4 regions of the Paenibacillus sp. FA6 genome follow, and region 1 is predicted to be linked to each of the others. Evidence: predicted binding sites of a transcription regulator. Region 1 holds the regulator's gene; each other region holds the start of a gene.

Region 1 (8,033 bases):
CCTAGGACTTTCTGAATTATAAATGCCATCCATTTCCGTTAATAACTGATTTAAAGTCTGGTCATACTCACGTTGCTGTCCGCCTTCACGTTTACCACCGATGACATCAATCTCATCAATAAATATAACTGCACTTTTCTTGTTTTCCTTCGCTGCACGGGTTCTCGCGTCACGGAATAAATCACGAACTCTCCCAGCACCGACGCCGACGTACATCTCAACGAACTCACTGCCCGATGCAGCAACAAATACAGAATCCGTATACTGACTGGCAGCTTTAGCGAGTAGTGTTTTCCCTGTTCCTGGAGGTCCTGTGAGTAAGATTCCCTTCAATGGGCGAATACCAAATTTCTGAATTTCTTCATGTCTAATGAGAAAATCGAGTGCTTCCATCAATTCCTCTTTCGGATGCTCCTGCCCACCAATTTCATCAAAAGTCAGCTTGCCTGGACCTTTCTCCTTGCGCTTCCGGTCTGCCATTGCACCTACTGCAATCCCACCACGCTTATTCACAAATAATAGCAATCCACCCACAAGTATTCCAACAATTAGAATCGGAATAATATTCACACCAATATAGACGAGAAAGATAAGTAGAACCGGCGCAAATCCGATCAATATTTCTTTGCTCCACTTAGGCATTGTTCCACACCCCCAATACTCCTGGCTCGCGTGGCAGAATAATAAACTTACTGCCCTCTCCATCGGTTAGACTGACATACACGTTCTTAGCATCCATTTCAGTTGTCACTTTTACAGTTGTATTGTGTTCCATCTTGTTTAATTTCTCAACAATCTGTGTATATTGTCTATTCTCCATAGCTTCTGCGACAGGGAACATCGCCTGATCCCAGAACTCATCTAATGTATCGTTGGAGTGATCAACCACATCGAGCTTTAACATCCTTTTCCCAATGATAGATTTCCCCTCAGTCGTAAGTTGTTGAACTAATCCTGATATTTTCGTCCCAGGTATAACATCAAGCTTCACAACGACCTCATTACGGGTAATTTCCAGTTGGTACTCATTAACACCCACATATTCCTTAACTATATTTTGAAGCGGATTCTGCTGAGCTATCTGCCGATAACCGAACCACCCACCAAATAAGAGCGCACCTGAAATGACCACCGTTAGTGCAACCGGAATAATTCGTAACTTCATATAACTATCTCCCTTCGCGAGTCATTCTGGGTATTCATGTATGATATCGCTACTTCGTACATCATCTATTCTTTCCTGCCGGTATTGATTATGGTTTAGAACCTAATAATATGAGTATATCAATTCGTATATATTTCCTGCATGAATTAGTATATCATATCGTATACACTTATTTTCTGAGAATATATGTATTTGTTAATAATGTCACTAGGATTACGACATTCGCCTTCACCAATCACACAGTTGCATAAAGCGCACTTAAATTCGAACGAATCATCATAAAGCTAACTTTAGTTGCATTCATGGTATCTAGTTACTGGACAAACCCACTTTTCATCGTTTTCGCCACTTTTAACTGCCATTATTACATCTATTTCTGCTGCACCGTACTTTTCCCATCAATTAAGTGACCATACTGCAACTGTTCCTCTCACCGCGCAATCAGAGCCCATCTGAACTCGTCAGATCCCAAAACAAACAATAAAACCAGCCGAATCATCCTAAAAGAATGGCTCAGCTGGTTTATTGATTTAACGGTTTGGCAATGTAAATTGTTCGCCTATTTGTGTACCATCACTAAATCGATAGAAGCGATAATTATAATGATCCTGTTCTTTGTAAAATAGCTGCCAGACAGCAGTTCCATTGAATAAGCCAAGTTGCAAATGAGTTTCTTTCATATTTGAAAGTTCCTTTTCGATAAGAAGTATCATTTGACTTTTGGATAATCCATCCTTCAATAGTTCACTTCGAATCGCTCTAGGAGTATCATTCACTTCGTAATCACTCGTTAATGGAACCCAGACAATTATATTCTGATCGACTTGATCCTTACCTTCGATAACCCAGACGACATTGTTCCAGACCGATTTGGAGGTACGAGTAACATGAATTAATTCACTATGCTGCTTCGCTGCAGCAATAGCCATATCTTCTTGTTTCCATTGATCCTGCATAATGTATATGTAATAGCGAAAGAGTCCGAATAGCAGAACGATCACGACCGCAATACTTAACCAAATGATCTTCTTCTTGTTCATGTTCATGCTCTTGTTCTTGATATTAATCTTCTTCAACCTGAACTTCCTTTCTTCAGGAATAAGGAATAACTCACACCTTAACGGTTGAGTAAGCCCTCGAAAGCAGATTGCGCTTCATGGTGTATACGTTCTTCGTCTAGAGTAAGACAAACACCATTCTTCACAACTTGCTTACCATCAACCCATACATGTTCTACATCTTTGGCACTCGCAGAATAGATTGAGTGTGAGATGAAATCGGTATGTGGTAAGAAATGAGCCTGATCCGTATTCAGTGCGATGAAATCTGCCTTCATGCCCGGAGCCAACCTTCCTACTGTATCTAGAAACAACGACTTCGCACCATATATTGTACCCATCCGCAGTGCCTCAGCAGCCGGAATAGCTGTTGGATCACCAGAAACCCCTTTGTGAATGAGAGCAGCAAGCCGCATCTCTTCAAACATATCCAGATTGTTATTACTTGCCGGACCATCTGTTCCAAGCGATACAGGCACTCCTGCCTTCAAGAGGTCTGTTACACGCGCGATACCGCTCGCAAGCTTCAAGTTACTTCCTGGATTATGTGATACGCCAACTTGATGGGTTGCTAGTATCTCGATCTCTTCATCATTTAGGTGCACACCGTGTGCAACAATCGAAGGACGTGTAAACATGCCAAGCTTCTCTAAATGTTGAACAGGTCGAAGACCATAATCCGCTACATTCTGCGCTACTTCGCTCAACGTCTCGGACATATGTGTATGCATCGGCAGATCAAGATCATGTGCAGCTTGGACAAACTTCTCGAAGTAATCTGGAGGGCAAGTATAAGGTGCATGAGGCGACATCATCGTCGTGATTCTACCCTCTGCTTGACCGTTCCAATTTTTCGCAAAAGTGATCGCTTCCTGAAGTTTATGTTGTTGGACTTCCGCAGAACAGAATCCGATAACACCTCTAGTTAGCACGCCACGAATTCCGGATTCTTGAACCACTTTAGCTACTTGATCCATTTGATCATACATATCTAGAAAAGTCGTTGTGCCACCTTTAAGCATTTCCAACACAGATAAGGATGTTCCCCAATAGACATCTTCAGAAGTGAATTTCTCTTCCATTGGCCACATTTTTTCCTGCAACCATACTTGTAGAGACAGATCGTCGCCATAACCTCTAAGCAATGACATAGCAGCATGCCCATGTGTATTCACAAGACCTGGTAAGAATAAGAGATGACTCCCATCCACTACCGGAATGTCCTCACCAACTACCGGCATGTCTTCACCAATATACGTAATCAAGTCATCCTCTACGAGCATATAACCTTTCAATACAGGCTGTTCATTGTTCAGAACAGCAAACGTACCATTCTTAATGATCCACTTCTGCGCTTTGTCGTTCACCATCGTCTGAATCTCCCTTTCCATTAACCAAGTAATACGCAAGGCTAAGCATATCCGTAGTGAAATCAGCTGCATGAATACGAACATGCGCTGGGGCCTTTAATATCGTTGGAGCGAAATTCAATATGGCTCCAATTCCTGCTTCAATCAATTTATCAGCAACCTCCTGAGCTTCTTGCTCAGGAACTGTAATGATTCCAATTCGAATATTATACTTCTTAATCGTATCGAAGAGTTCCTCCATAGGTTGAACTTCCAATGTGTTAATATGTGTTCCAACCTTTGTTGGATATGCATCAAATACGGCGACAATCTTTAAATTCTCTTTCAGATAAGCATTATAATTGGATAATGCATGTCCTAGATTACCCGCACCTACCAGAACGACATTGATCTGTTGATCCAAATTAAGTATATGTCGTATTTTCTCTATTAAATAAGCCACGTCATAGCCAATACCTTTTCTGCCGAAATCGCCAAAGTATGCAAGATCTTTACGAATTTGTGCAGGGTTCAAATCAAGCCTTTGACCTAATTCCTGTGAGGAAACTGTAGCTACTTCCCGTCTCTGAAGTTCCGTTAGATAACGTAAATAAATGGGTAATCTGCGTACAACAGCTTCTGAAATTTTATCAGATTTCATTTTTGCTCCTCCTAATGAATAGCTAATACATTGATCAAGGACGCTGTCCGTCTTCTAGCCATTCCGAAATTCTTGAAACCATTTGATGGGTCGGCATATGTTCCATCTTGGGACCAGGTAATGAATACAGGAAATACTTCCCGTAATAAGATTCAATCACACGTGTATCATACACAATGACGATTCCCCGATCACTCGCCGTACGCACTAATCGTCCAAATCCTTGTTTGAAGCGAATAACCGCTTGAGGTACTGACAGTTTCATGAAAGGATTTTTCTTTTGTTGCTGTAAAAGTTCACTCTTCGCCTCCACAAGTGGATGATTAGGAGGTTGAAAAGGAAGTCGGACAATCGCTAAACAAGTCAATGCTTCTCCTGGGATATCTACCCCTTCCCAGAAACTGTTCGTTCCTAGAAGTACCGAGGCACTACTATCTTGGAAACGGCGGATCAACTTACTTCGGCTCCCATTGTCTACACCTTGTCCTAGTACGGCAATATCCGTTGAAGAAAGAGCTTTACTTAAAGGCTCATAGACTTGACGAAGCATGCGATAAGAAGTGAACAATACTAACATTCGACCCTGTGTAACGATAGCCGTTTCAGCCAGTGATTTGACAAGTGTTTCGACGAAGAGTGCATCACCTATACTCCCCTTCACACTTGGGAAATCACGCGGGATGATCAGCAATGCCTGATCTCGATAACGAAAAGGAGACGGCAACTGAACAGTTACTAGCTGGTCTTGATCCGAGGCTTCTTGAAGCCCCAAGTTTTCAATCATATACTGAAAAGATTTGTCGATTGACAACGTAGCGGAAGTTAGAATAATGCTTTTCTTTTTATCAAAGAATACTTCCTTTAGCTGCTGGCTTACATCTACAGGAACCGCATACATTTGTAGAGATTTACTCCGGTAGTGACCATTAGCCTCCATCCAGTATACATTTCCTGCATCGTTAAGTGATATGAAGAAATGTAAGTCTTCACGCTGGGATGCTAAATCTTTCACAAGACCACTGATGTCCGTAAGCAGACTCTCGAAATTAAAATCCTCCAGATTTTCTCTGATTTCATTTATCATTTTGTCTGAACTACGAATGACTTCGCCTAGCGTTACATAAATCTGATTCTCTATTTCTTTCAGCACTTCCCAATCCTTCGGTTTCTTGGAAGGCTGTAAGCGTAGCACGAACTGTCCCGTATCCCCTGGGGCAGCATCACTTCGCTCAGGTAACAGAGCAAATAGCATATCGCTTAGTCTATCCCAATGTTCCTTCACGTCGACTAAATCACCACTCATACGATCCGTCAATAGAGCCCAGTCGGCAGCCTTCTCATCGTTTGAAGAATGTAGCTGTTGTCGAAGAACAGGGAATTGACCATTCCTGTTATCTTTGTAAAGTCGCGATAAAGTGTGGATCACATTGAAATACCTCATATGAAGGCCTAAGTGTTTACCGGCAACTTCCTCCAAATGATGCGCTTCATCAATAACTAAATACTCGTAAGCAGGCAATAGCTGATGTCCTGCCTTTATATCTGTGAACAGCTTCGAATGATTGGTAATCACTACATCTGCTATACCTGCTTCATGCTTTGCACGATGGTAATAACATTTACGAAACCATGGACAGGCACGTCCTAAGCAAGAATCCGAGTCACTGGACACGGTTTCCCAGAAATCCCCACCGCGAGCTCCTAGATTCAGTTCTTCATCGTCACCTGTCTCTGTCTGTGTTAACCACACAATCATTTGTGCGGCTAAGATCAAGTCCTCTTTAGGATTTGTAAAGTCCCGTCTATTTATTTTATGTTCAAATTTTCTCAAACACAAATAATGTTGTCTCCCCTTGAAAATTGCTGCTTTGAAGGGGAAAGGAACAACTTGAGTCAATAGTGGTATATCTCGCTCTCGCAACTGCTCCTGAAGGTTAATCGTATGCGTGCTTACCATGACTTTCTGTTCACGCTTCACACTCTGATAAATAGCCGGAATTAAGTACCCTAGAGATTTCCCAGTTCCTGTTCCCGCTTCAATAAGAAGATGCTTCTCTTGATCAAGTGCATTCATTACCTCAGTGAACATCATACTTTGTGATTCGCGAGCTTCATACTGTGGCATAATCGAGCGGAGCCCTTCCTCAATCTGAGCAAGATACTCCGGGAAATCGACATTCTTCAGAGGGTTATCATCTGCATCATCCCGCGGCGTTGATATATCCGTCCAATCTTCAACAGCCAAAGCTAATTGGCGATAAAATGTATGACTCTCCAGATCCTGTGCAGGCTCCTTCTCTTTCTCCCTACACAGCGCGTCGAAATACCAAGCTAAATCACTGTCCTCATCCATAAATAGCTCACTTAGGCGCTGTAAAGTAATCAGTGGAAGACTAACCAATTCATCCAAACATTTCAACAATACATGCGCAGTAGCTAGCGCGTCACTATCCGCTTGATGGGGTCGATCATGCTGAATACCGAATTGCGAGGATACAAGCCCTAATTGATAGGTCGTTAATGACGGAAAACATATTTTAAGAAAATCAATGGTATCAAGCAGCCGTCCCGCGTATGGCAAATAACCACATCGATCAAGTGAGTTCTGTAAGAAATTGAAATCGAATGCGATATTATGGCCTACCAAAACAACGTCATCTAATAAGGGAACTAACTCCATCATCATTTCTTCTAAGGAAGGAGCGTTCTCAACGTCACTATTGGAAATTCCAGTTAAATTACTAATAAAAGGAGGAATGGGGATACCCGGATTAACGTAAGATCCGTATACACGAGATATCGATTGATCTTCCTCAATAATGGCAAGTCCTACTTGAATGATCTCATCACCGGGTTGGTTACCAGTAGTTTCAAAATCCAATACAGCAAATTTCATGTTCTATTATTCCCTTTCAATCCAGTCTCTTTTACAGCATAACAGAAGTTCTCATTTTATTCATTAATTTGAGGTGCAAAAAAGGCGATGCCCCGTCGCTCACGCTTAGCAGGCATCGCTTCATTACGTTCATCCAGTTAATTCAATGAAATGAGCTGACTTCCATATTGGAGTTGACCACGGTTGTCGTTGCACACTTGTATATTCACAAGTGGATCAGCTAGTGTTGGATCATTTTGCATTGCCAATGCGAAGTACTCCTGAGCTTTCCTCGTATCCGAAAGTTTAACCTGAATACATCCAAGTGCGTTATAGATCATTGCTTTAAGCCTTTTATGTTCAGTCAGGGGAAGAATCCATTGGAATTGCTTAAGCGCTTCTGACGTCTCTTCTAAATGAAGATGAGCCATCGCAATATACATTCTTGCAAGCAAACTGTCAGGGACATCCATGATGATAACAGAAAATTGCTGTATAGATTGACGATACATCATTAATTTGAAGTAACCCTGACCCCTTACAAAAGACTCCGTCTCCATTTCAGGTGTAGCACCTAGAGGAAAAATGGGTGGTAATAACGTATATTCTCGAAAAGCGCCCATTTTGTCTTCAAAGGAAAGCCATTCCTCAATAATTCCATCACTCATCGCTTTAAGCATGTTCCATCTCTGGATCATATATTGCTTTTGAGTATCTTGTGCTGTTGGGTAATGCTTGATAATCTCCTCTAACATGTCGTTCATTTCAGCGAATACATGTTGAAACATAATCTGCATCCCACCTTTAACAATCATGATATTAGTGCGATTGAACTGATTAGTGCGATCTAACTAATATCATTTTTTGTAGAAGTGGTTCTTTTCATGCGTCGATACCATACATTGCATCTTATGTTCATTAAGCC
Region 2 (8,033 bases), 210 kb from region 1:
ACCTAGTGTCGTCTCACGATAAACTACACCTTCGGAATAGACTGTTTCAGGGCTATTACTACGTAACAACGTTACAGGTTCTGAAGACACCCGATACGGCACTTGATTCATCGTAGGTATATTGGCACCATCAAATCTGTATTGACCTCCAATAGGTGTAAATAATTTATTGAAATCTGGTTCGCTATATAAGCTTTCATTTGTAATATTAATCGTCTTCTCGTAATGTCCTTCTGCACCATACCCATCTGTTACTGTCAGTTGAACCTTGACAGGACCCGCTTTAAAAAAGGCCAACTGTTTGTTCATCCAATCTCTTTTCACAATATTGTTCTCATCATCCGTACTTTGATCTTTAATCGTAATGAGTTCACCCATTTTATATTCATCTTTATCTGTCGTAAACATAGCTACAGGTGGTAAATTAGGTGCTTTCACTACGATTGTCAATGAATACGGATCGCTCCATTCTCCATTACTATCAAGTACGGAATAAGTTACCTTGTGAGTTCCAATCTCCTGAAAGATATCTTCTCGGCCTTCCCAACGTTCTTCAACGATAGGCAGTCCTTTAGGCGATGATGCGTAGGTTACATAAGTCACAGTTGTTTCTCCTGCAACAATCACTTTCTGCTGGATCGTAAACGAAGCAACAGGTTTCGTTGAAAGACTAAGAATAACTCTCTTTTGTACCGAATCATAGAAATAAGGAATATTAAGTGCTTGTGTAATAGAAGTCAATGGAACCATAAATATATTGTTGTCCTGGTAAGCCGCTCCTTTCATTTCTTTCGAAACACCATTCACGGTATATTTATTACTGTCAGTTTTGAATCGTAATTCATTATCTCCACTTATAATAATAGTCTCTTTAGTCGTACTGTTATACGTAAGATTAAGACCTACACGATCTACCATAGAACGAAGAGCAACATAAGAAACACCACTCTTTACCGCCATAGGCCGACTCGCTGTATACAACTTACCATCTTGAAACATTTTAGCACTGTTTATCATCATGATTAATTCACCTGAATGAACTGAAGCATTTTGTGTTCCATCTGCCTCCATTTCCGGGGAAATGATTACAGGCGTATCCTCATCGTTATCCGTTTCATATACCGCCTCAGTAACTGCTGCATTGTGCTCTACCGGAGTGAAACCGTCGGCATTTACTGGATTAACTAAAGTAATCTGTGTTACTGCAAAAATCGCTAAAAAAGTAAGTTTCTTGAAATTCATCAGTATGCTCCTCTATTCCCTATTTCTGTCTAATGTTAATACTCATCTCACATAAGTAATAGACGCAATTTAACACAAAAGGTTGCTGTTAAGCAACAATGAAGATACAACTATTTAATACTTCACACATTTACTACCTTTTCATAACAATCCCTACACTACTCGCACAAGAAAAAGAGGATGTCCCCCAACCCTATTTCATGGTTTCTGGGACACCCCCACTATTAAACTAATTTACTGCATATGATTGCTTGCGACCTTCTGCAATAAGACGATAGGCACGCTGAACTTCTTCTTCGCTAGGAGATGGAACACCCTGTAGTGGATATTCTTTACCCATAGCTTCCCACTTATAGACGCCCATCTGATGATAAGGTAGAATCTCAAATTTCTCTACTCCATTTAATGTACCTATAAACTGACCTAAATGGACAAGATCCTCTTCTTGATCATGTATACCTGGAACATAAACATGGCGTATCCACATCTTATGACCATGTTCTGATAACCACTGTGCCGTTTTGAGAGTTTTCTCATTACTTTTAGAGGTCAACTTGATATGCTTCTCATCATCTATGTGCTTGATATCTAAAAGCACCAAATCAGTAACATCCAATAAATCCTTAATTTTATCTGGATCATTAAAGCCGTTACTATCTAAAGTCGTGTGAAGATTCCAACGATTCTTAACCTCTTTAAATAGTTCAGCAACGAAACGGGGTTGTAGGCTAGGTTCGCCTCCCGAGACTGTAAGGCCGCCTCCAGATGATTGATAGTAGTTAATGTAAGGCTCAATCTCTGATAGAGCTTCTTCAACAGTCATTTCTTTGCCCTCATTCATCCCCCATGTATCGGGGTTATGACAGTATTGACATTTCATAAGGCAACCCTGCATAAATAGGACAAAGCGGATACCTGGTCCGTCAACCGTACCGAAGGTCTCCAAAGAATGTACATGCCCTTTAATCATATGAAGTCATCCTTCCCGCATCCGCTGTCTTAAAAGTATATTACTAATTACATTGAACCGTGGAATGTACGATTGATAACATCCATTTGTTGTTCACGAGTTAATTTAATGAAGTTAACCGCATATCCAGAGACACGAATCGTCAGCTGTGGATATTCTTCTGGATGTTCCATCGCATCCATCAGTTGTTCACGATTAAATACGTTAACGTTAAGATGGTGAGCACCGCTACCAAAGTAACCATCCATCATTGCAACAAGATTGGATTTACGCGTTTCTTCTTCTTTACCCAATGCTTTAGGTACGATGGAGAATGTGTTAGAAATACCATCTAAACTATCTTCATAAGGTAGTTTAGCAACAGAGCTTAATGAAGCTAAAGCACCTTTCTTATCGCGTCCATGCATAGGGTTCGCACCTGGTGCGAACGGCTCTCCCGCTTTACGTCCATCGGGTGTAGTTCCTGTTTTCTTACCATATACTACATTTGAAGTAATGGTCAAGATAGATTGTGTTGGCAATGCGCCTCGATAAGTTTTGTTCTTACGAAGCATACTCATGAATGTTTCTACAAGTTCTATGGCAATGTTATCAACACGATCATCATTGTTACCATAGCAAGGGAATTCACCTTCAATTATGAAGTCAATTGCAATACCCTTTTCGTTACGAATCGGTTTAACTGTCGCGTATTTGATAGCACTAAGTGAATCCGCTACAACAGATAGACCAGCAATACCACATGCCATAGTACGTAGAATATCACGGTCATGTAGAGCCATTTCAATTCTTTCATAAGCGTATTTATCATGCATGTAGTGAATAACGTTCAAAGAGTTCATATAAAGTTTAGAAAGCCATTGCATCATAGGTTTGAAACGTTTCATGACTTCGTTGTAGTCCAGAACATCTCCAGTTATTGCTGGATATTCCGGCCCTACTTGTGCTCCTGATTTCTCATCTATACCACCATTAATTGCGTACAACATACATTTTGCAAGGTTGGCACGGGCACCAAAGAATTGCATTTGTTTACCGATGCGCATGGCGGATACACAACAAGCAATACCATAATCATCGCCATAGATAGGACGCATTAGATCGTCATTCTCATATTGAATTGCACTGGTTTCAATAGATACTTTAGCACAATATTTCTTAAATGCCTCTGGAAGCTGTTCTGACCACAACACAGTCAAGTTAGGTTCTGGAGCTGCACCTAGGTTATACAATGTATGAAGGAAGCGGAAGCTGCTCTTCGTAACACGTGTCTGCCCATTAACGGACATTCCTCCAATGGACTCTGTGACCCATGTTGGATCTCCACTGAACAATTCATTATAATCAGGTGTACGAAGGAATTTAACCATACGTAATTTCATAACGAAATGGTCAACCAATTCTTGTGCTTGTTCTTCTGTCAAAGTACCTTCAGCCAGATCACGTTGTACATATATATCAAGGAATGAGGATACGCGTCCAAGAGACATCGCAGCACCATTTTGTTCTTTAATCGCAGCCAAGTATGCGAAATATAACCATTGGAATGCTTCTTTAGCTGTATTAGCAGGTCCAGAAATATCAAACCCATGCATCTCAGCCATCTTCTTCAATTCAGCAAGGGCACGAATTTGTTCCGAAAGTTCTTCACGCAGGCGAATAACCTCTTCATCAATGACGTCAACTTCCATATCATTCAGTTCATTCTTCTTGTCTTGAATAAGGAAGCTAATACCGTAAAGTGCTACACGACGATAGTCACCAATGATGCGACCACGACCGTATGCGTCAGGAAGCCCTGTAATAATACCCGCTTTACGAGCAGCTCTCATATCAGATGTATAAGCATCAAATACACCTTGGTTGTGCGTTTTACGTATATTACTAAATGTATTAATTACATCTTCAGATAGTTTGAAGCCATACTCTTCACATGCGTCAATCACCATACGAATACCGCCTAATGGTTGAATCGAACGCTTGAATGGTGCATCGGTCTGCACCCCAACAATTTGTTCTTTGTCTTTAGCTAAGTAACCTGGATTGTGTGAAGTAATTGTAGCTGGTGTATTCACATCAACATCAAGCACACCGCCATTATCTCTCTCTTGCTTCGTTAAGTCTGATACAATTTCCCATAAATCTGTCGTATTCTGTGTTGGTCCAACTAAGAAAGATTCATTGCCAGTATAAGGAGTAATGTTTTTGAATATAAAGTCATTAACATCGACCTTTCTAGACCATTTTCCCTCTTTGTAACTTCTCCAACCTGACTGTACTTTCTTCATTTCTTTTTCAATCACCGACATCTTAATCCCTCCATCTATATATTTATATTTCATTTAGAGATCATGAGTTTGAAGGTATCTCAAGTCTCTTGGATTCTAGAATGTAATTTTTTTCACAATTAATGTAACTAGTAGTATTCTAGATCCTTTATCTATTATTAGCTTACTTTAAATACTAGTAAATAACTGTGACAAATATCACTTTCAAGGTGATATTTGTCACGTTAAATTAAAACTTATTCAATTATACTTATTAGCTACTTTATTCAAATCTTCCGTAGAACGCATCTCTGTACACATCTGCAAGTTCTGTAACTAATGGCATCTTAGGATTTGCTGTTGTACATTGATCTTCAAAAGCACGGTCTGCCAAGTATTCAACACCAGATTCGAATTCCTTAGGATCAAAACCTAATTGTTGGAATGATTCTTCGATGCCCAGCGTTTTGTTCATCTTACGAATGGCATTAATTAAGCTATTTACACCTTCTTCAGTCGTACGTGCAGGTAATCCAAGGATGCGTGCAATTTCAGCATACCGCTCGTCTGCTACAAAGTGCGAATATTTCGGGAACGAAGCAAACTTCGTCGGTTTCTTGGCATTGTAACGAATGACGTGTGGCAATAGAATTGCATTCGTACGGCCATGGGCTGTGTGATATTTACCGCCCCATTTATGCGCTAAACTGTGGTTAATTCCCAAGAACGCATTGGCAAATGCCATCCCCGCAATGGTCGACGCATTATGCATTTTCTCGCGAGCCAGCTTATCGCCTTCCAATGACGACTTCTCAAGATATTCGAACACCAATTGGATCGCTTTAATAGCAAGACCGTCTGTGAAATCATTAGCCATAACAGATACATAAGCCTCGATCGCATGTGTTAATACGTCCATACCTGTATCAGCTACTGCTACCCGTGGTAACGAGTATACGAACTCAGGGTCAACAATCGCTACGTCAGGCGTTAATTCATAATCTGCCAGAGGATACTTCGTGTTACCATGATTTTTATCTGTAATGACTGCAAAAGAAGTAACTTCTGAACCCGTACCCGATGTTGTTGGTATAGCTACGAATTTAGCTTTTTGACCAAGACGTGGATATTTGTAAATCCGTTTACGAATATCCATGAATTTTTGTTTCAAACCGTTGAAATCTGTATCTGGATACTCATAGAATAACCACATTGCTTTGGCAGCATCCATAGGAGATCCACCACCTAGTGCAATAATGCAATCAGGCTTGAACCTATTCATCATGGCAGTACCGCGATCTACTGTATCTGTCGATGGATCTGGTTCTACCTCAGAGAACACTTCAATGGCGACAGGAGTCTGACGTTGACGAAGATAATGTTCAACTTTCTCAACATATCCTAGTTTCACCATCATTGGGTCTGTAATAATAGCTACACGAGTAATATCAGGCATTTTGGCAAGGTATTGTGTTGCACCCTTTTCGAAATAAATCTTGTTCGGGACTTTAAACCATTGCATATTCACGGTACGACGTGCCACCCTCTTTATATTAACCAAGTTGACTGCTCCCACGTTAGTAGAAACGGAGTTGCGACCATACGATCCACAACCAAGAGTCAATGATGGTAGATTTGTATTATAGATATCGCCAATTGCGCCGTGAGTCGAAGGAGAATTCACAATAATCCGACCTGTTTGTAGGCGATCCGAGAACTTCATGATGACATCTTCATTATTCGAGTGAATAACAGATGAGTGACCCATACCACCAAATTCAACAATTTCAACTGCTCGAGTAATCCCTTGTTCAGCATTCTTCACTTTATAGCAAGCTAATACCGGGCTTAACTTCTCAGCAGACAATGGATACTTCGTACCCACACCTTCAATCTCAGCTACCAATATCTTCGTTCCCACTGGAACTTGAATACCAGACATTTCAGCAATCTTCATTGCAGATTGACCAACAATAGCAGGATTAACTGCACATTTTTCTACATTCATTGCACCGGCTGTCAGCTTGGCAACTTCTTCTTTATTTAAAAAGTAACAACCATTCGCAATCATCTTTTTCTTCACTTGATCAAAAATAGGTTCTTCTATAATAACAGCTTGTTCAGAAGCACAAATCATACCATGGTCGAACGATTTCGAAAGAATCAAATCGGTTACTGCTTGATCAATGTCGGCACTTTTCTCAATGAAACAAGGAACGTTTCCAGGACCTACACCAAGCGCCGGCTTACCACAACTGTATGCTGCTTTTACCATTGCAGATCCACCCGTTGCTAAGATAAGAGCAATACCAGGATGATTCATAAGGACGTTTGTTTTCTCCATCGTTGGCTCTTCAATCCATTGAATACAATCAGCAGGTGCACCTTGGTTCACGGCAGCTTCTAGCAGTATTCTTGCTGCTTCACTACTACACTTTTGCGCTGATGGATGGAATCCAAATATAATTGGGTTACGAGTCTTAATGGAAATGAGCGATTTAAACATCGTTGTTGAAGTTGGATTCGTTACAGGCGTGATTCCCATAATTGTTCCGACAGGCTCAGCAATCTTTTGGAAGTTTTCATATTCATTGTCTTCAATTACACCCACTGTTTTATCGTACTTAATACTGTGGTAAATGTACTCTGTCGAGAACATATTCTTGGTGATCTTGTCTTCATAGATCCCTCTACCTGTTTCTTCCACTGCTAATTTTGCCAGGTACATATGTTGGTCTAATCCTGCAAGCGCCATCGCTTTAACAATGTTATCAATTTGTTCTTGGTCCATTTCCATAAATGCTGCTTGCGCTTTATCCGCTTTGTCAATCAAGGACTGAATATATCCCTCTGCTCCTTGTTTCTTCTCTTGGATAACTTCATTTTTAACTGCCATTTCGTCTCATCCTCCCAGTAAATATATGGTTATCTCTTTCTTGATTTCATCATATCATATCCGTTTAACAATTCATAGTGAAATATTTCACAATCTTTAAATTATTTTCATACTTCTTTCATAACGCTTTCATTTCTATTCTATGCATATTTATCCACACCGTTTTATATACAAGGTGAAACAGACTCCTCACAGTTTATACTCTACCCTATAGACTTTATAATTGTTTTTCCTTATTATACGTATATAAAAGTGAAATTTATCACAATGTTTTATAATTCGCCACTATTAGGGGGATTTATCCCCCCACAAATGTGATTTTTAGCGGTATAATTAGTTTAAATTTAACAGAAAATTAAAGATAAGGGGTTAACGACTATGACTGCATATATGAATGTTATCGAAGCCCGTGGAAATACAAGCTGTTTTTCCGAATCCAATTTTAATCATCTACTCGTCGCTATGAAGGATCGCATTATTCCTGAGGGATCGCACCTTTTTTGGGAGGGAGATTTGTCTGATAAACTCTATTACATTAAACGTGGCCGCATTAAGTTGACCAAATCTACGGACGAAGGTAAAGAACTTATACTATATATGTATCAGACAGGAGATTTGGTAGGTCAAGCCGATCTATTCTTTAGCACCAAGCACAGCT
Region 3 (8,033 bases), 2.9 Mb from region 1:
ATATTAACGTCATGAACAAACGACGAAGTGAAAAGAACCGTTCCCATCCGTTTAAGCTACCCTCGCAAGAGAGTCCCTTTGTTCATTATAACTTCTTGGACGCTTTGTTCAAAGTGATGAATCAAATCGATTATCGGGCGCTCCCGACGCAGTGCAGTCAGGGAATCATGAAAGTGGTGTTCCACAATTGGAAAGCCTTCTTTGCCAGCATCAAGGATTACCGTCAGCATCCTGAGAAGTACAACGGCAAGCCCCATATTCCGGGATACGCTCGGAATAGGGTGAAGGAAGTCATGTTCTCCAATCAAGATTGTGTGATCAAAGAACGGAAATTTCTTAAGTTTCCAAAGACCAAGCTGCAACTGAACATCGGCAAGCTGGGCTGTACCGACGGAGAACTGAAGCAAGTACGTGTCGTCCCAAGCCATGGACAATACGTGGTCGAATTGATCTTCGCTTATCCGATCGAACAGAAGGAAGCGGTACAAGAACACGTGCTGGCGATTGATCTTGGCGTCGTCAATCTTGCAACCATCGTCACGACCACCGGAGCGAAACCGATCGTCGTGAAGGGCAAGATTATTAAATCGATCAATCAGTATTACAACAAGATGAAGGCGCACTATACCGGCATTCTTCGTCAGGGCAAGGAACCACGCGAAGGAGCGTATACGTCCAGACGATTAGAACGACTCCATCTGAAGCGCCACCGTAGGATCAGAGACTTGTTTCACAAGGCAAGTTATCAGATCATTAAGCTGGCAGTGGAGCACAACATCGGTACGATCGTCATTGGACATAACGATGGGTGGAAACAAGCACCCGGGATCGGACGGCGAAACAATCAGTCCTTCACTCACATTCCCCATCAGATGCTCATCGGGATGATCGAGTATAAGGCAACAGAACAGGGAATCGTCGTTATCCTGACCGAAGAGGCGTATACCTCGAAAGCCAGTTTCTTAGATCTAGACCCGTTGCCGAGTTATGGCGAAGAAGGAACATGGATCTTCTCAGGCAAACGGATATATCGCGGTCTGTATAAGAACGCGAAGAGCGTGATTCATGCCGATGTGAACGGCGCAGCCAACATTATGCGAAAAGTATTCCCAAACGTATCCGCCAAAAGAGCGAATGGGATAGAGGGGTTGGATGGTAACCAGACCATCAACGTGTCAACTCCACTGGTGTTAAGCATCCTGAAATAAGTTGGATGATACATCAGAAACCCCCACTTCAGCCGAAGCAACAGCGTTGGTAAGTGGCGGGAGTATTCATCATAAGTCTCCTGCATTGTGTTTAACCATTAATGAAACGATAACTATCGTCAATAATTGCGTAAAGTACACTTGAACTTGAACTCGAGCTTAAGCCTATGTCCCTAAAACTAATTTAGTTGCATAACGTGTATCTAAATCCGGACAATTTACTCTAGTGCTGGCTTTAGTTGCACAGAAGGTATCTAATTACTTGAAAACCTTCACATTTCATCGTTTTCCCCATTTTAACTGACCTTTATGCAACCACTTCCCTCTCCCCTACCTTTCCTTCTAAAGTAAGTACCCTTTTTACAACTATTTCATCGCCACCGACATCAGCATCGATCGTTCGGCACCCGTCTTCCAGCGACTCGACCAGAAATAAAAAGACTACAGTATAAGCTGAATCTTATACTGTAGTCCCTATATTTTAATAATAAGATTATCCCCTATGCCTGCTTACGCACTGCACTTGCTTGTGATGATTGATCTTTAGCTGCCAATGCGACTGAGCTATCTTGAGGTTCACGAAGATAAGCCGCCCAATACGCCGCCGCGACGAAGATCGCACCGCCGGTGAGATTACCTAGCCAGACGGGGACGAAATTAATTAAATATTCTCCCCATGAATAATAACCTTCGAAGATGGCTGCTGGAATCAGGAACATATTCGCCACGACGTGCTGAAATCCGATGGCGACAAAGGCCATTGTTGGGAACCAAATCCCTAGTATTTTGCCACTCATATTATCCGATCCATAAGATAGCCAGACCGCTAATGCCACCAACCAATTACAACCGATCCCCGATACAAATGCCTGTACGAACGAATCGTCTAACTTGTGTGCTGCCATCTCCACTACTTTCTCTAAATACACGCCAGAGCCCGTTAGTCCAACGATATGTCCGAAGAAGTAAGCGACGAATACAGCCCCTACAAAGTTACTTATTGTAATTAATATGAGGTTCTTCATTGCTTCCCATGTAGAAATTTTCTTCGCAATACGAGCTAGAGGCACTGCCATCATGTTCCCCGTCAACAGTTCGCCACCCGCAAGAAGCACAAGAATAAGACCTAATGGGAACACCGCAGCCCCAATAAGATTTGTAATAGAACCCAATTCCGCTGGCGCTCCTGCCACAACACGAATATTTAATAAGAACCCCAGCGAAATAAAGGCACCTCCTAAGAAACCAAGAACAAGTACTGTTACAAGCCGACTGTGAACCTTCTTCGTCCCGTTCTCCACTGTTACTTCAGCAATTTGCTGAGGTTTATAATAGGCCATAATCCTATCCCCTTAATCCAATAATGTTTAAAATCTAATCTATTTATATTGATTGTAACGTAATTGTTTCACTTCTAAATGTGACATATCTCACAATGAATGATTATTAGTGAAAACTTTCACACATTAGTCGTCAAATACGTCAAATGACCATCCTTTGAGTAATAAGGTCTACTTAAAAGATGGTCACAACTCATATCCGTTATACGTCGTAATTAACAATATAATGCTGCATTTCTGAATTATAATGACCTACGCTATATTCTACTACGCTGCCGTTAGCATCATAGGAGTAACGTAGACGTTTGAGCATCGCTGTTCCCTCTGGAACAGACAGCCATTGCTCAATCTCAGCGGTTGCAGCCGCCACAGTGAAATGATCTCGAAAATTCGCGATCTCGATGTTATTGTCTTCGATAAGCTCATATATCGATTGAATCTCTGTCACATCGAGGTGTTCATTCATCATAATGACGGGCGATAGGAAATGAACATAATGAATATATGGCTTCCCGTCCAAAAGATAAAGGCGTTCGATCCTCAGACAACGTTCTCCAAAGAACTCAAAAAGTTCCGTCTTTTCGTCATTCTCCATCCATTCCAATGTAAGTATGCGTTTCTCAATCTTGTGACCTTCCTCAACTAAAACTTCTGTAAATCGCTTCCCCTTGGATAGATTAGAAAAAGAGGTGTTACGAATAACGATCGTACCAATGCCACTTTTTTTCTCTACATACCCTTCTTGGGAAAGCTCTTGGATCGCATTTCTTACCGTCATTTTACTTACTTTAAACTCACTTTCAAGTTGCGGCTCAGAAGGAATATTCGTGCCGATTGGATAAAGCCCATGCAATATGCGGTCTTTTATAATCTTCTTGATCTGCAAATACAAAGGTCCCTTTTTCCTAGAAATGGACATGATTCTCCTACCTTCCCACATCTAGCCTAATTTCCGTCATGGCTTGCAATACTTCAGCTTCGGTGGATGTTGGCGTGTCGCCTACGACCGTATGTGCTAGCATAGCTGCCGTAGTTGCATAAGCAATACTCTGCTTCGGTGTAAAGCCACCCACTTCGCCGTGAATAATACCACTTGCATATGCGTCCCCTGCACCAATTCTATCATACACTGAAAAAGTTAATTCTTTCGAAAACTCAAATTCTCGCTCTTTATACATAAATCCTTTAAGTGAATGTGTATTATCTCCGTTAATCTTACGATGTGTTCCCGCTATAACAGCAATGTCATACTTCTCTGCCACTTGTGGAATAAGCTGCATAAGTTGCCCCAGTCGCTCACTTTCCTCTGTCGCCATACCCAAAGTGAACATCGCATCTTTTTCATTCATCATGACGATATCGGACAGATGAAGCATTTTCTCGTAATGCGGTTTGGCCATGGTGTACCCATCCGTACCCCATAGCGACGGACGAAAATTACAATCGAACACTACTGTACCACCATTTCTCTTCACTTCTTGTGCCAAATCAATCATCTGCTGTCGTACCGATTCATTCATAGCCAGCGTAATTCCACAGAAATAGACAATATCGATTTCCTGGGCAACCTTGCAGAAATCATACACATCTGAATTTGCTTTGTTAAAGCTACTTTCTAGTCGATCTGAATAAGTCACTCGACTTGGACGAGCACCAAATCCATTTTCTAAAAAGTACATCCCTACATACTTCCCACCTCTGCTGATGAACGACGTTGAAATGCCCAGCTTACGCAGGTGAGCCATCGCCGCTTCTCCGATTGGATTGTCAGGCAAAGTGGAGACCAGATCACCAGTGTGACCGAAACGGGCCAGAGCAGATGCGACGTTCACCCCGCTTCCTGAGAAGGAATACTGCAAGGTATTACTTTGAGATAGCGACTCATACCCCGGCACCTGCAACCGCATCATGACCTCCCCGAAGGCTGCAATTCTTTTAGGCATACTGATCCACCAATGTCTTTATCGTTTCGTATAACACTTGTACATCCTCCACATTCGTGCTACCTGACTCAGCATCAATAATGGACGTATATACGTGTGGAATAATTTGTGGAACCCCCGCCATAAGAGCAATTTCTACAATAGGTTGAAAGTTCTGCATGTCGATGCCACCTGTCGGCTCTAAGGCAAACCCTTCTTCACCGCACGCTTTCGCCACCGCACGGTACTCATCCTCAAGCTCTAGCCCTTGCATCGGATAATATTTCAGCGCATTGCCGCCCATGTCCCGTACGAGTGCAATAGCAGCTTTTACTGGGATGATAGCTTGTTCAGATGCTGCTGCACTGATAGGTCCCGTAGAAATATTCACATACCCCACGCGCCCGCTTGGGGAAACTAAACTATTAATCCAACTATCACGCCCATGAAGATTAGCGCGGGTAGCTCCAACGGCTGGAAACACCTGATTAATATGGCATCCGCCATAGCTTCTAGCGATCTCCGCTACAACTTTGCCCTGACGGTTATCTCCTGCACCCAGTCCAATAGAAACAGCATCATCGATCGCTGCTCCATATTCCTTCATAGCAGCTACAGCTTCTTCCGCATTAGGATAGTTCTTAGACAAAACACCAACAACGACATGTCCTTCTGCTGCCGCAAATACCCTTTTAGCATTTTCAATACTATTGGTCAGCACATTAAGTGCAATCCGGTTCTTATAGAGACGCTTCTCCATATTTGACATATTATTTGCCACCTACCATTTCTCTTATTCTTCTTACAATCACTTGCATGTCGTCTCCTTGCAGAGAACGTGGATCAATGTCGAAGTAACCTTGCCGCACGCCATAATCACGGGTATACACCGCAATGTCCCCCTCACGCAGCCCATCATTCACCGCTATTGCAGTTGAACCCACTACTTCCGAATCGATATGCACACGTCCGCGATAGATCGCTCTTCCCGCTTCATCCTGCACAATCGTGATCCGTATGCCAGGTAAGTCTGACAATGGTGTCAGAGACTGCAATAGTTCTCGTTCCTGCTCACTTTTATCTGGCTTATTCATATACTCGTCAAGTGCCTGTAGCAGCCCAAAGGTCGTTTCCTTACCGACTTTCATGCTGCGTCCTATCCCATGGAGCTGTTGCTTAACCCAATCTATGTAGCGGCGTTTACCACCCACAATTCCTGATGTTGGCCCCTCAATCGCTTTAGAGCCGCTGTAAATAGCAAGATCAGAGTATTTGACATACTTGAGAATATCCTCTTCAGCGGCAGCATCAACAATGAGCGGAATGCCACAGCGCTGTGCAATCTCCCAAGTCTCCTCCAAAGAAATCATGTTCTTCTGTACACAGTGATGCGATTTCACATACAAAATCGCAGCTGTATTATCTGAAATGGCCTCTTCGATATGCACTCCACGCCCCTCGTTAGCGTAACCCACCTCAATGAGTTTGCCGCCTCCCAAATAAACCATCGTCTCGACAGGAGCTCCATATTGCACATTATGACCTTTCAGCATGATAATCTCACTTTTCGCGATTTGTTCTTGATGGAGTCGTTCGCTTCTGCGCTGATGACCTTCTGTCACGATGGCTGCAACAGACAGAGCAATACCGCTCGATGCTGAGTTAACTACCACTGCTGATTCAGATCCTAAAATATTTGCGATATAGTCCCCTGCTTTATTGACCAAATCCGCTATTTCTACGTACTGCTGTCCGCCTTGCTTCATAGCGTCCATCACTGTATCTGTCGGTGCAGAGACACCTAGAATACTCATTCGTCCACTCGCATTAATGACCCGCTTCAATCCATATTTAGCATGTAATAAATGATCCATTGACAACTACCCCTTTAGCTTCAATATAACGATCTGCCACTCTCTGCTCATCCTCAGAATCGGTTAGCGTAACATGCCCTTGCTTTACTGCAAATAGCGTCAAATTGGCGAAATCCCCAACTTGAATCCGACCTAGTTCTGGCTTGTTTAGCCAAGCCGCGGCATTGCGGGTAACTGCGGTCACGACCTCTTCGAGACTGTATCCCAAGTATAGAAATTTGGACATGACACTTGCCATACTATAGACCGGTCCATCCAACCGGTTACGACGGTAAATGTCGGTACTGATCGTGTTTAATTGGATACCGTGACGCTTCGCCATTTCCGCTACCTTGAATGAGAAACTGGCTGTTCCATGTCCGACATCAAGATGAACCCCTCTATCCAAGGCATCCAGTAGCACTTGCAAAGGATTCCCTTCCTCACTATCAAACAAATTATTCGATTTGCCATTTAGATAGTGTGTAACAATATCATTCTTCTCCAACAAGGCCAGCACTTCCTCGATATCAGGGGGCGCTGAACCAATATGAACCATAAGGGGTAACAACGTCTTATAAGATAAGATCCGTGCCAGTCGTAAGGGTTGTATACCGTTGTCTTTAACCACGCTTTGACTTATACGTGCCTTTAGCCCGACTACAAAACCTTTATGATCATGTGCCGCTTGGACCGCTTGTTCCATATCAATCCAATCGAGATTAGACAGCTCATCCACCCGCTTCAAGCCAATGCGTGAAATGTTAAGAAATGCGAACACATTCGTCCTTGCCTGCTCAGCACTGGTACGCAAATCTGCTATTTGGTCCGCACCACAACTACCCGCATCGACGATAGTTGTAACACCTTGCTTCACGCCAATCTCATCAATCTCGTCACCATAGGGATCAAATGCTGGAAAAGCATGCACATGCAAATCAATCCAGCCACTAGAGACGTATAAATCCGAGCAATTATAACTATGCTCCCCCTCTGCTGCACCTGCCTGCGCAATCTCAACAATGATTCCGTCCTCAATGACGATATCATTTAGTTGTTCATCCACAGTCTTCACATTCTGTAGCACCAATCGTTTTTTCACTTACTCCGGTTCCTCCTTTAATGCGTCATATTCTAACTACACAACTTGTTCATCATTCAATCACACTGGACAATAATGAATTCATAATGTAACCATATCATAAAATATCGATTAGGTGAATATAACGTTATAATGTTTAGATGAAAAAGACCCTCCAGGTAACTATGCTAAGTTCATCACATTGGATGCCTCTTGCATTGTTAACCTGGAGGGTCGAATAAGTTTAGATGGACTATTCACTCATAATCGAATATACGGAAGTATTAGCCTAACGTCTGCAGGAAGGACCATGTCAACGTTTCTGTAGAAGGTAATACAATATCCGCACCCGAAGGTTTCAGAATTTCTTCCTGACCAATTCCAACAGCGAACATATGAGCTGATTTGATAGCTTCGATACCTGCTTGGGCATCTTCGATGCCAATGCAATATTCCGGAGTTACCCCTACAACTTCCGCGCCGCGCAAGAAAATATCTGGCGCTGGCTTGCCGTGTTCAACTTCATCTGGATCCACAACATAATCAAAGTATTCCGTCAATTCTAATGATCGTAAAATTTGAGGTGCATTTTTACTTGCTGATGCAACGACCGCGCGCACATCGGCTGT
Region 4 (8,033 bases), 2.9 Mb from region 1:
ACTGATTATTTATCCGATACTTCCTCCTAGTGGCTCTTTTCTCTGATGCACCTGCCGAACGGAAACGGGATACATCGACACCTAGCTCTACCGTACGAATCCTATTCGCCGACCGTGGAAACCAAGTTGCCAGCTTATGCTGTAATGAATGGCTATTGGTGATAATGAGATCTGCTTTATTCAAGTAAGTAGCAATTTCTCCGTTGTGAGGTACGAATGTTAACGAGTGAAGGAACAGGGTAACAGGTGTATGAGGACAAGCACGCTTAATTCGTGCCATACAACGAGGTCGGTTGTCGACTTGAATAACGTCATACTTTCTCCCTTTGATGTAACGAAGTACGGAGGAAATATAGGTTGTAGCACTTCCTGAGGGAACACGGACAATCGAGATACTTCCGATTTGACTATGGTTAGGTAAGGAGGGTGAACGTCTACTAATAATGGTCACCTGATGGTTTCTAGCGAGTTGTCTAGCAATAGAAAGAATACATATTTCCACAGAACCACTACCCGGAACCGGTATCTGCTCTGGTGCGACAATAAGGATATGCACAGCCTTCCCTCCTATCGGTTAAGAATAACCTACTAGTTGTAAGATATGCGTCCCCTTGGTAAAAGGTATGGTCTACACCCTAGTAGTTCTAAATCTTATTTCTGCAAAGACGATATAAACGACCTATGCAAATGAGTAAGCGGATGAATAGGATGTATAGATTTTGTGGCTGATGAAGTTAGTCCCTTAATCAATTCGTCCATACGGGAGAGATAGAAGATGAAAGGAAACCGAGTGAGCACGTTAACAAGTAAATGGATCAAGACGAATGTGTTAATACGAGACAATGAGATACGTCAGTATATTCCAATGACTCTTAGATTAACCAAAGAGAGCCTATGGGGTATGATAACGAAATATGGAATGGTCTATATTAAGCCAGAGCGGGGTACTTACGGAAATGGAGTTATTCGTGCTGAAATGCTAAAGCGGGGAACGAGCTCATTCCAATATCAGATTGATACGAGAACGAAGACCTTTAATGACTATGATTCCTTCTATCAATCTCTGCTTAAAGTTACGAAGAAGAGAAGTTATTTGGTGCAGATGGGCATTCATTTACTGAAACATGGTAAGCACAGATTTGATATTCGAGTGATGGTTCAGCGGAACCCCAAAGGGATATGGGAGACGACAGGCATCATTGGCAGAGTAGCTCATCCTGGGAAAATAGTAACGAACTATCATAGCGGTGGTAAGCTGGTGGCTATTGAAAAGTTGCTAACCCCTCATCTAGCAACGAAAGATCGAGAGGACTTACTCAGGAAAATGAGGAAGTTGGGTGTCATGATTGCCAAGCGTCTTCAGCAACAGTATCCTAATTTTCATCAAATTGGTGTGGATGTGGGGCTTGATCTGTCTATGAAGCCATGGATCATAGAGGTGAATACGAGCCCCGATCCTTATATCTTTAACAAGCTTGCAGATAAATCAATGTATCGAAAAGTTATGAGATATAGACGTCTGAATCGGTAGATCAGCCCAGACTCAGAACAGCTACATTGCCCATACCCAACAAAGAAGGTATACCTAGCCATCATTAATGGCTTTGGGTATACCTTCCCTTTTGGAAACTTCCCGATCCTATATAATTGCAGCGTTCGAAGATATATTAAATGTACAATTCGCAGCATTATGGTTAATTAGATTGGACATATGTTCAATAGTTAATGAAAAAAGAAATGAAATAAATAATTTGAAAGGATATTTATAGCATGTATAGAAATGATATACTAGTAGATATGTATTTATCAGAGAGGAGTGATTGTTAAGGAAATTATACGGACTAGAATGTAGCAAAGCAGAAGATGCTGTTGATTTCAAGTATGATACATAAACCTGATATATTGAAGGATCTGATTAATAATGTGCCGATTGGTTTAACTCTTACCATGACTATCTTCGTTGTTACTAGAATCGACCTATCAAGGATAGGTACAGCTTCCTATTTCACCCTTTTGATTATCTGTGAAGGAAGTAGTACATTTAGTTAGATATTAGTTAGGAGGTTCGGAATATAATGTATTATGAAGACAGTGAGAATCTGACTATTATGACATATACACTCAATAGTGGTATTAAAGGGACAGTTCCTTTATCGAATAAACAGATTCAAGAGTGGATAGAAAGCTACAGATCGAATACGAAATTCATAACAGCGATTGGTAAAGAATTTTTCGGGCTTAATCCGGACCTTGTCGCAGATTTCAAGGTGCAGAATCGTTTCTCTAACTATGTGGAAGTGATCCGACCTATATCCGTTGTTGATCAAGAGAAGAATGACGAGCTTTCTCAAGCTTATGAAGAGAATCTTGTATTCTTTAAGGTGGACTGCAAATGTGGAACGACTTATACAACATACTCACAATACTATACAACGAAGTGGTTCTGTTCGAAGTGTAAAGAGATTGTATTTATGGATAAGAAGAAAGGGAAGGTTCCAACGGATAAAGGTGAGGCTTGGTATATGACGAATAAGTATTTTGTGGAACGGGAAGCGTAAAGCCCAAGTTTCACTTGATAGTCTATTCCATATGTTTCCGCAGAGACGGGTACCGTCCTTGAATAAGGACGGCATAGCCGTCTCTATTTGATTCTACTTATTTGCAACATAAGCATGTAAAATATATATAATCTAAGTTATATTTATGCGATATGGCTGAAATTACGTTTAAATTTTATATATTGTGTGACAAACTTCACAATGTTGGTGTTTTTCGTCATTGAGTGTGATAAATATCACATGTACTTTGGGAAGGGTCTGACAAAATATAAAGATATGAAAAATGTCATTATCAAGGAAGAGGGATAATAATCATGGATCCGGTCATGCTCTCACGCATCCAATTTGCGTCAACAACGCTGTTTCACTTTATTTTTGTACCATTGTCCATAGGATTAGCATTGATGATCGCCATTATGGAAACAATGTATGTAATCAAAGGGAAAGAAGAATATAAGAAAATGGCTAAATTCTGGGGCCATTTGTTTCTCATCAACTTTGCTGTCGGTATCGTAACAGGAATACTACAAGAATTTCAATTCGGAATGAACTGGTCTGATTATTCGAGATTTGTAGGGGATGTGTTCGGGGCGCCACTAGCAATCGAAGCATTACTGGCCTTTTTCCTAGAGTCCACATTTCTTGGAATATGGATTTTTGGATGGGACCGTTTGTCTAAGAAACTTCACTTGGCGTGTATTTGGTTAGTATCTTTGGGGACCATCATGTCCGCTGTATGGATTCTAATAGCGAACTCCTTTATGCAGAGGCCCGTTGGATTCGAGATTAATAATGGTCGAGCCGAGATGAACGATTTCTTTGCTTTGATTACGAACGGACAGGCATTAGTGGAGATCCCACATACCGTTCTAGCCGCATTTATGACAGGGGCCTTCTTTGTAACAGGTGTCAGCGCCTATAAAATGTTGAAACGTCAAGATTTTCAGTTTTTCAAGAAGTCTTTCATTATTGCTATTATCGTAGGATTGGTATCGTCGATTGGCGTTGCGCTTGTAGGACATAGTCAAGCACAATATCTAGTAGAGACTCAACCGATGAAGATGGCGGCTTCGGAAGCGCTATGGGACACAAGCTCCGATCCAGCTCCTTGGACGGTCTTTGCGACAATAGATCCGAAGAAAAAAGAGAATGGTATGAGTTTTCAAATTCCATATTTGCTTAGTTTCTTATCTTATAGTAAGTTCTCTGGCGAAGTGGTTGGGATGAATCAGTTACAAGCAGAGTATGAAGAGAAATATGGTCCAGGGGATTATATTCCACCTGTACGAACGACGTTCTGGAGCTTCCGGATCATGGTAGCAAGCGGATCTGTACTCATACTTCTAAGTATGTATGGTGTCTATTTGGTAGCTCGTAAGAAGCTAGAACAGACTAACAAATGGTTTATGCGTATAATGATATGGTCCATTTCATTACCTTTTATCGCGAACTCAGCAGGTTGGATTATGACGGAGATGGGTCGCCAACCCTGGACTGTATTTGGATTATTTAAGACAGAAGATAGTATTTCTCCTAACGTATCGGCAGGACAAATTTTATTCTCATTAATTACTTTCTCACTTGCTTACACTGTGTTAGCCATCATCTTAGTATACTTGTTTGTTCGTGTGATTAAGAAGGGGCCGAATGATTCGGGTACCCCTGAGGAAGAATCTCACGACCCATTTGATAAGGAGGTTAATCATGTCTCTTAATGAGTTGTGGTTCTTGTTGATTGCCGTATTATTCGTTGGATTTTTCTTCTTGGAGGGCTTCGACTTTGGTGTTGGTATGTCAACAGCGGTTCTAGCTAAGAATGATTCGGAGCGTCGCGTATTGATTAATTCAATTGGTCCTTTCTGGGATGCAAACGAAGTATGGCTGATTACAGCAGGGGGCGCGATGTTCGCGGCCTTCCCGCATTGGTATGCTACGTTATTTAGTGGATTCTATACTGCGCTTGTGTTTGTTTTATTAGCTTTGATTGGTCGCGGTGTAGCGTTCGAATTCAGAGGTAAAGTAGCTTCTGAAACATGGAAGAAAACATGGGACGTTGTTATTTTCTTCGGTAGCTTACTTCCACCGCTGTTGTTCGGAGTTGTATTCGCTTGTCTTATACAAGGCGTTCCTATCGGTGAAGATATGAATATGAATGCAGGATTCTCTGATATTGTGAATGGCTATACCTTACTGGGGGGAATCACGGTAGTTGTTCTTTGTCTAGTACATGGTCTCATGTTTACTACTTTAAGAGTGTTAGGTGATTTACAGGACAGAGCACGTGCGATGGCTAAGAAGTTACTGATTCCACTCGCTGTATTACTAGTCGGGTTCGCTGTGATGACGTATTTTGTGACAGATATATTTGAAGTTCGTGGTGGTATTCTGAGTGTTACTGCGATTGTAGGAGTGATCGTGTACTTCTTGGCTGGATATTTCATTTCCCGCAAAAGAGACGGTTGGGCTTTCGGCATGACAGGTGCGGTAATCATAGTATCATTCGCTTCCATATTTATTGGGTTGTTCCCAAGGGTTATGATCAGTTCGATTAGTGATTCCTTTAGTTTGACAATTACAAACGCTGCTTCAGGACAATATTCATTAAAGGTCATGTCCATCATTGCGCTTACCTTGCTTCCGTTTGTACTTGGATATCAAATTTGGAGTTACTATATATTCAGTAAACGAGTAAATGCGAAAGATCATTTGGAATACTAATGGGTCGAAACTTATTAGGATTCAAAGGCATTAAACCCGTCCTTGTAGCGGTAGCACTGCTGACCTTAGTGCAAAGTATATCCATACTGTGGATGGCAAGGGCGTTGTCGGAAGTAGTCTCTGCCCTTTTTGCTGGAGAAGCGCTACAGGATCAGAATAATGGCATATTTATATTTCTGATATCATTTATGGTTCGACATGTCGTAAATTTCTTGCAACAAAAAATAACGTACCGGTATGCTGAGCATACGGGTGCGTTATTGCGTAAACAGCTAATGGACAAGCTATTCCAGCTTGGTCCACGGTTCGCCAAGAAGGAAGGAACAGGGAAGCTGGTTACACTTATTCTGGATGGCGTTCTCAAGTTCAAAGTGTATCTGGAACTGATTATTCCGCGAACGGTCGCAACGGCAGTTATACCGGCGGTCATCTTTATTTATGTGTTTACACAGGATATCAAGTCCGCGATTATTCTCTTAGTTACTATGCCGATACTTATCGTTTTTATGATTCTTATCGGTCTTTCATCGCGCAAGCAAGTGGACAGTCAGATGGATTCCTATCGCAATTTAGCCAATCACTTTGTGGATTCATTACGTGGACTAGAGACTTTGAAATATTTAGGACGTAGTAAATCTCATATCAGTACGATTGGGAAAGTGAGTGATAAGTACAGAAAAGCTACAATGCGAACTTTGCGGGTCGCTTTTCTCTCTTCATTCGCTTTAGACTTCTTTACGATGTTATCCGTAGCATCCGTAGCGGTTGGTCTAGGTCTCCGTTTGATAAATGGAGATATAATGCTCGTAACAGCGTTGACGATCCTAATTCTAGCTCCTGAGTACTTCCTACCTGTTCGTATGGTGGGATCGGATTACCACGCCACCTTGAATGGTAAAGAAGCAGGAGAAGCAATCCAAGCGATTATAGATATGCCGATACAGAAGATGGACGTAACTCTACCCGCTGGATTCTCGTATTCTTGGAGATCGGATAGTCAAATCACGTTATCTCATGTTCAGGTGCAGCACGAAGAGGAGGGACCCCATTCTTTACAGGATGTGACCTTGCATATTCAAGGAATGAAGAAGATTGGAATCATTGGTGAAAGTGGTGCGGGTAAATCCACATTGATTGATGTTCTAAGTGGCTTCCTACAGCCTTCATCAGGTGATGTAGTATTGAACGGGCAACGACTTCCGGCACTAACAGATGAGGCGTGGCAGAATCAGATGACGTATATACCACAGAATCCATACTTGTTCAGCAGTAGTCTTGCAGACAATGTGAAGTTCTACACGCCAGAGGCAAGTCAATCGCAAGTGGAGCAAGCGGTTATGAACGCAGGTCTATCAGATCTTGTGAAGGACTTAAGCGATGGATATGACGAGATTATTGGTGGTGGAGGTCGTGATTTGAGTGGTGGGCAAGCGCAAAGAGTGGCGCTTGCACGAGCGTTCCTCAGTGATCGCCCCGTTATTCTATTAGATGAGCCGACAGCGCATTTGGACATTGAGACGGAGTATGAGTTGAAGAAGACGATGCTCTCCCTTTTTGAAGGGAAATTAGTGTTCCTAGCAACTCACCGACTACACTGGATGCCGGACATGGATCAGATTATTGTGATGGATCAAGGTAAGGTGGCTGAGATCGGTACTCACGAGGAGTTACTTGCCTGCAAGGGCGTGTATTATACATTAATTAAATCACAACTGGAGGGTGTGCTATGAGACGAGAACAATGGCTGCGGCCTTATATCACTTCATACTTCTGGCGTTTCGTAGTGATTGTTATACTGGGTGCCCTGACGGTATTTACGGCGAGTAGTCTGATGTTCTCGTCAGGGTATCTTATCTCTAAGTCTGCACTTCGTCCGGAAAATATCTTGATGGTGTATGTGCAGATCGTCATCGTAAGAACCTTTGGTACGAGTAGATCTGTGGTTCATTATGTGGAACGTCTCGTTGGACACGATACGATTCTAAGGATTTTATCGAAGATGCGTGTACAGTTGTATCGTATTCTAGAACCACAAGCGCTATTTATTTCATCACGCTTTCGAACAGGGGATATTCTAGGTATTATTGCAGAGGATATTGAGAAGTTACAGGATGTGTACCTACGTACTATTTTCCCAAGTCTAGTAGCTTTGTTGTTGTATACGATATCGATAACGGCATTGGGGCAATTCGATGTGCAATTTGCATTGTTCATGGCGTTGTATCTGCTCATTCTTATCTTGGTTCTACCATGGATCTCTCTGTGGCTGACGAAGAAGAAGAACAAGCAGTCGCAGCAGAAGCGCGGTCGCTTGTATCAGACGCTGACGGATGCTGTGCTGGGTATGAGTGATTGGGTGATCAGTGGTAGACCAGCTCAATTCATCAATCTCTATGAGAATGATGAATTAGAAGTAGCGAATATTGATCGTAAGCTAAGCGCTTGGGCGAGATGGAGAAATCTGATTGGGCAAGCTACGGTGGGTATCGTTGTTGTAAGCGTGTTGTACTGGGCAGGACAGCAATACGCAGATGGCATGATTGCTTCGACTATGATCGCTGCGTTTGTACTTGTGATCTTCCCATTAATGGATTCATTCCTCCCAATCTCTGAGGCTGTTGAGAAAGTCCCGCGTTATCAAGGTTCCTTTGCCCGATTGACGGAGATTGGCGATGCAGGTGAAGAGGTTAAGGCTAGAGTTAAGCATGATTCTGCTGGAGCTAATGAATCCACTCAGATGGAGATGGTTAGCGAGGA

The links. Region 1 encodes Rex, which represses fermentation and respiration genes when NADH is low (regulators of the CRP and FNR family bind a similar motif). Its sites were predicted from a motif close to TTGTGAAATATTTCACAA; they were not measured.
Region 2: pflB (formate C-acetyltransferase) is a predicted target of Rex. The motif match lies at 4,602-4,619, and genes of this name have one in related genera.
Region 3: ACP8HI_RS24870 (formate/nitrite transporter family protein) is a predicted target of Rex. The motif match lies at 2,627-2,644, and genes of this name have one in related genera.
Region 4: ACP8HI_RS24460 (cytochrome ubiquinol oxidase subunit I) is a predicted target of Rex. The motif match lies at 2,743-2,760, and genes of this name have one in related genera.

What each region holds. Positions count from the first base shown of each region.
Region 1 is NZ_CP188820.1:2,483,900-2,491,932, forward strand. Features, by position in the region: gene ACP8HI_RS11605 (AAA family ATPase) at 1-642, opposite strand, end outside; gene ACP8HI_RS11610 (hypothetical protein) at 635-1,165, opposite strand; gene ACP8HI_RS11615 (cell wall elongation regulator TseB-like domain-containing protein) at 1,696-2,241, opposite strand; gene ACP8HI_RS11620 (amidohydrolase) at 2,283-3,593, opposite strand; gene ACP8HI_RS11625 (redox-sensing transcriptional repressor Rex) at 3,559-4,233, opposite strand; gene dinG (ATP-dependent DNA helicase DinG) at 4,268-7,129, opposite strand; gene ACP8HI_RS11635 (tetratricopeptide repeat protein) at 7,267-7,896, opposite strand.
Region 2 is NZ_CP188820.1:2,690,459-2,698,491, forward strand. Features, by position in the region: gene ACP8HI_RS12740 (copper amine oxidase N-terminal domain-containing protein) at 1-1,242, opposite strand, end outside; gene pflA (pyruvate formate-lyase-activating protein) at 1,472-2,212, opposite strand; gene pflB (formate C-acetyltransferase) at 2,260-4,521, opposite strand; gene adhE (bifunctional acetaldehyde-CoA/alcohol dehydrogenase) at 4,763-7,375, opposite strand; gene ACP8HI_RS12760 (Crp/Fnr family transcriptional regulator) at 7,754-8,033, shown strand, end outside.
Region 3 is NZ_CP188820.1:5,535,800-5,543,832, reverse strand. Features, by position in the region: gene ACP8HI_RS24875 (RNA-guided endonuclease InsQ/TnpB family protein) at 1-1,208, shown strand, start outside; gene ACP8HI_RS24870 (formate/nitrite transporter family protein) at 1,709-2,548, opposite strand; gene ACP8HI_RS24865 (GntR family transcriptional regulator) at 2,751-3,467, opposite strand; gene ACP8HI_RS24860 (sugar kinase) at 3,475-4,491, opposite strand; gene dagF (2-dehydro-3-deoxy-phosphogluconate aldolase) at 4,484-5,239, opposite strand; gene ACP8HI_RS24850 (DgaE family pyridoxal phosphate-dependent ammonia lyase) at 5,241-6,344, opposite strand; gene ACP8HI_RS24845 (amidohydrolase/deacetylase family metallohydrolase) at 6,322-7,425, opposite strand; gene pgmB (beta-phosphoglucomutase) at 7,689-8,033, opposite strand, start outside.
Region 4 is NZ_CP188820.1:5,429,413-5,437,445, forward strand. Features, by position in the region: gene ACP8HI_RS24445 (glycosyltransferase family 4 protein) at 1-556, opposite strand, end outside; gene ACP8HI_RS24450 (YheC/YheD family protein) at 776-1,531, shown strand; gene ACP8HI_RS24455 (hypothetical protein) at 2,076-2,558, shown strand; gene ACP8HI_RS24460 (cytochrome ubiquinol oxidase subunit I) at 2,873-4,273, shown strand; gene cydB (cytochrome d ubiquinol oxidase subunit II) at 4,260-5,276, shown strand; gene cydD (thiol reductant ABC exporter subunit CydD) at 5,276-7,006, shown strand; gene cydC (thiol reductant ABC exporter subunit CydC) at 7,003-8,033, shown strand, end outside.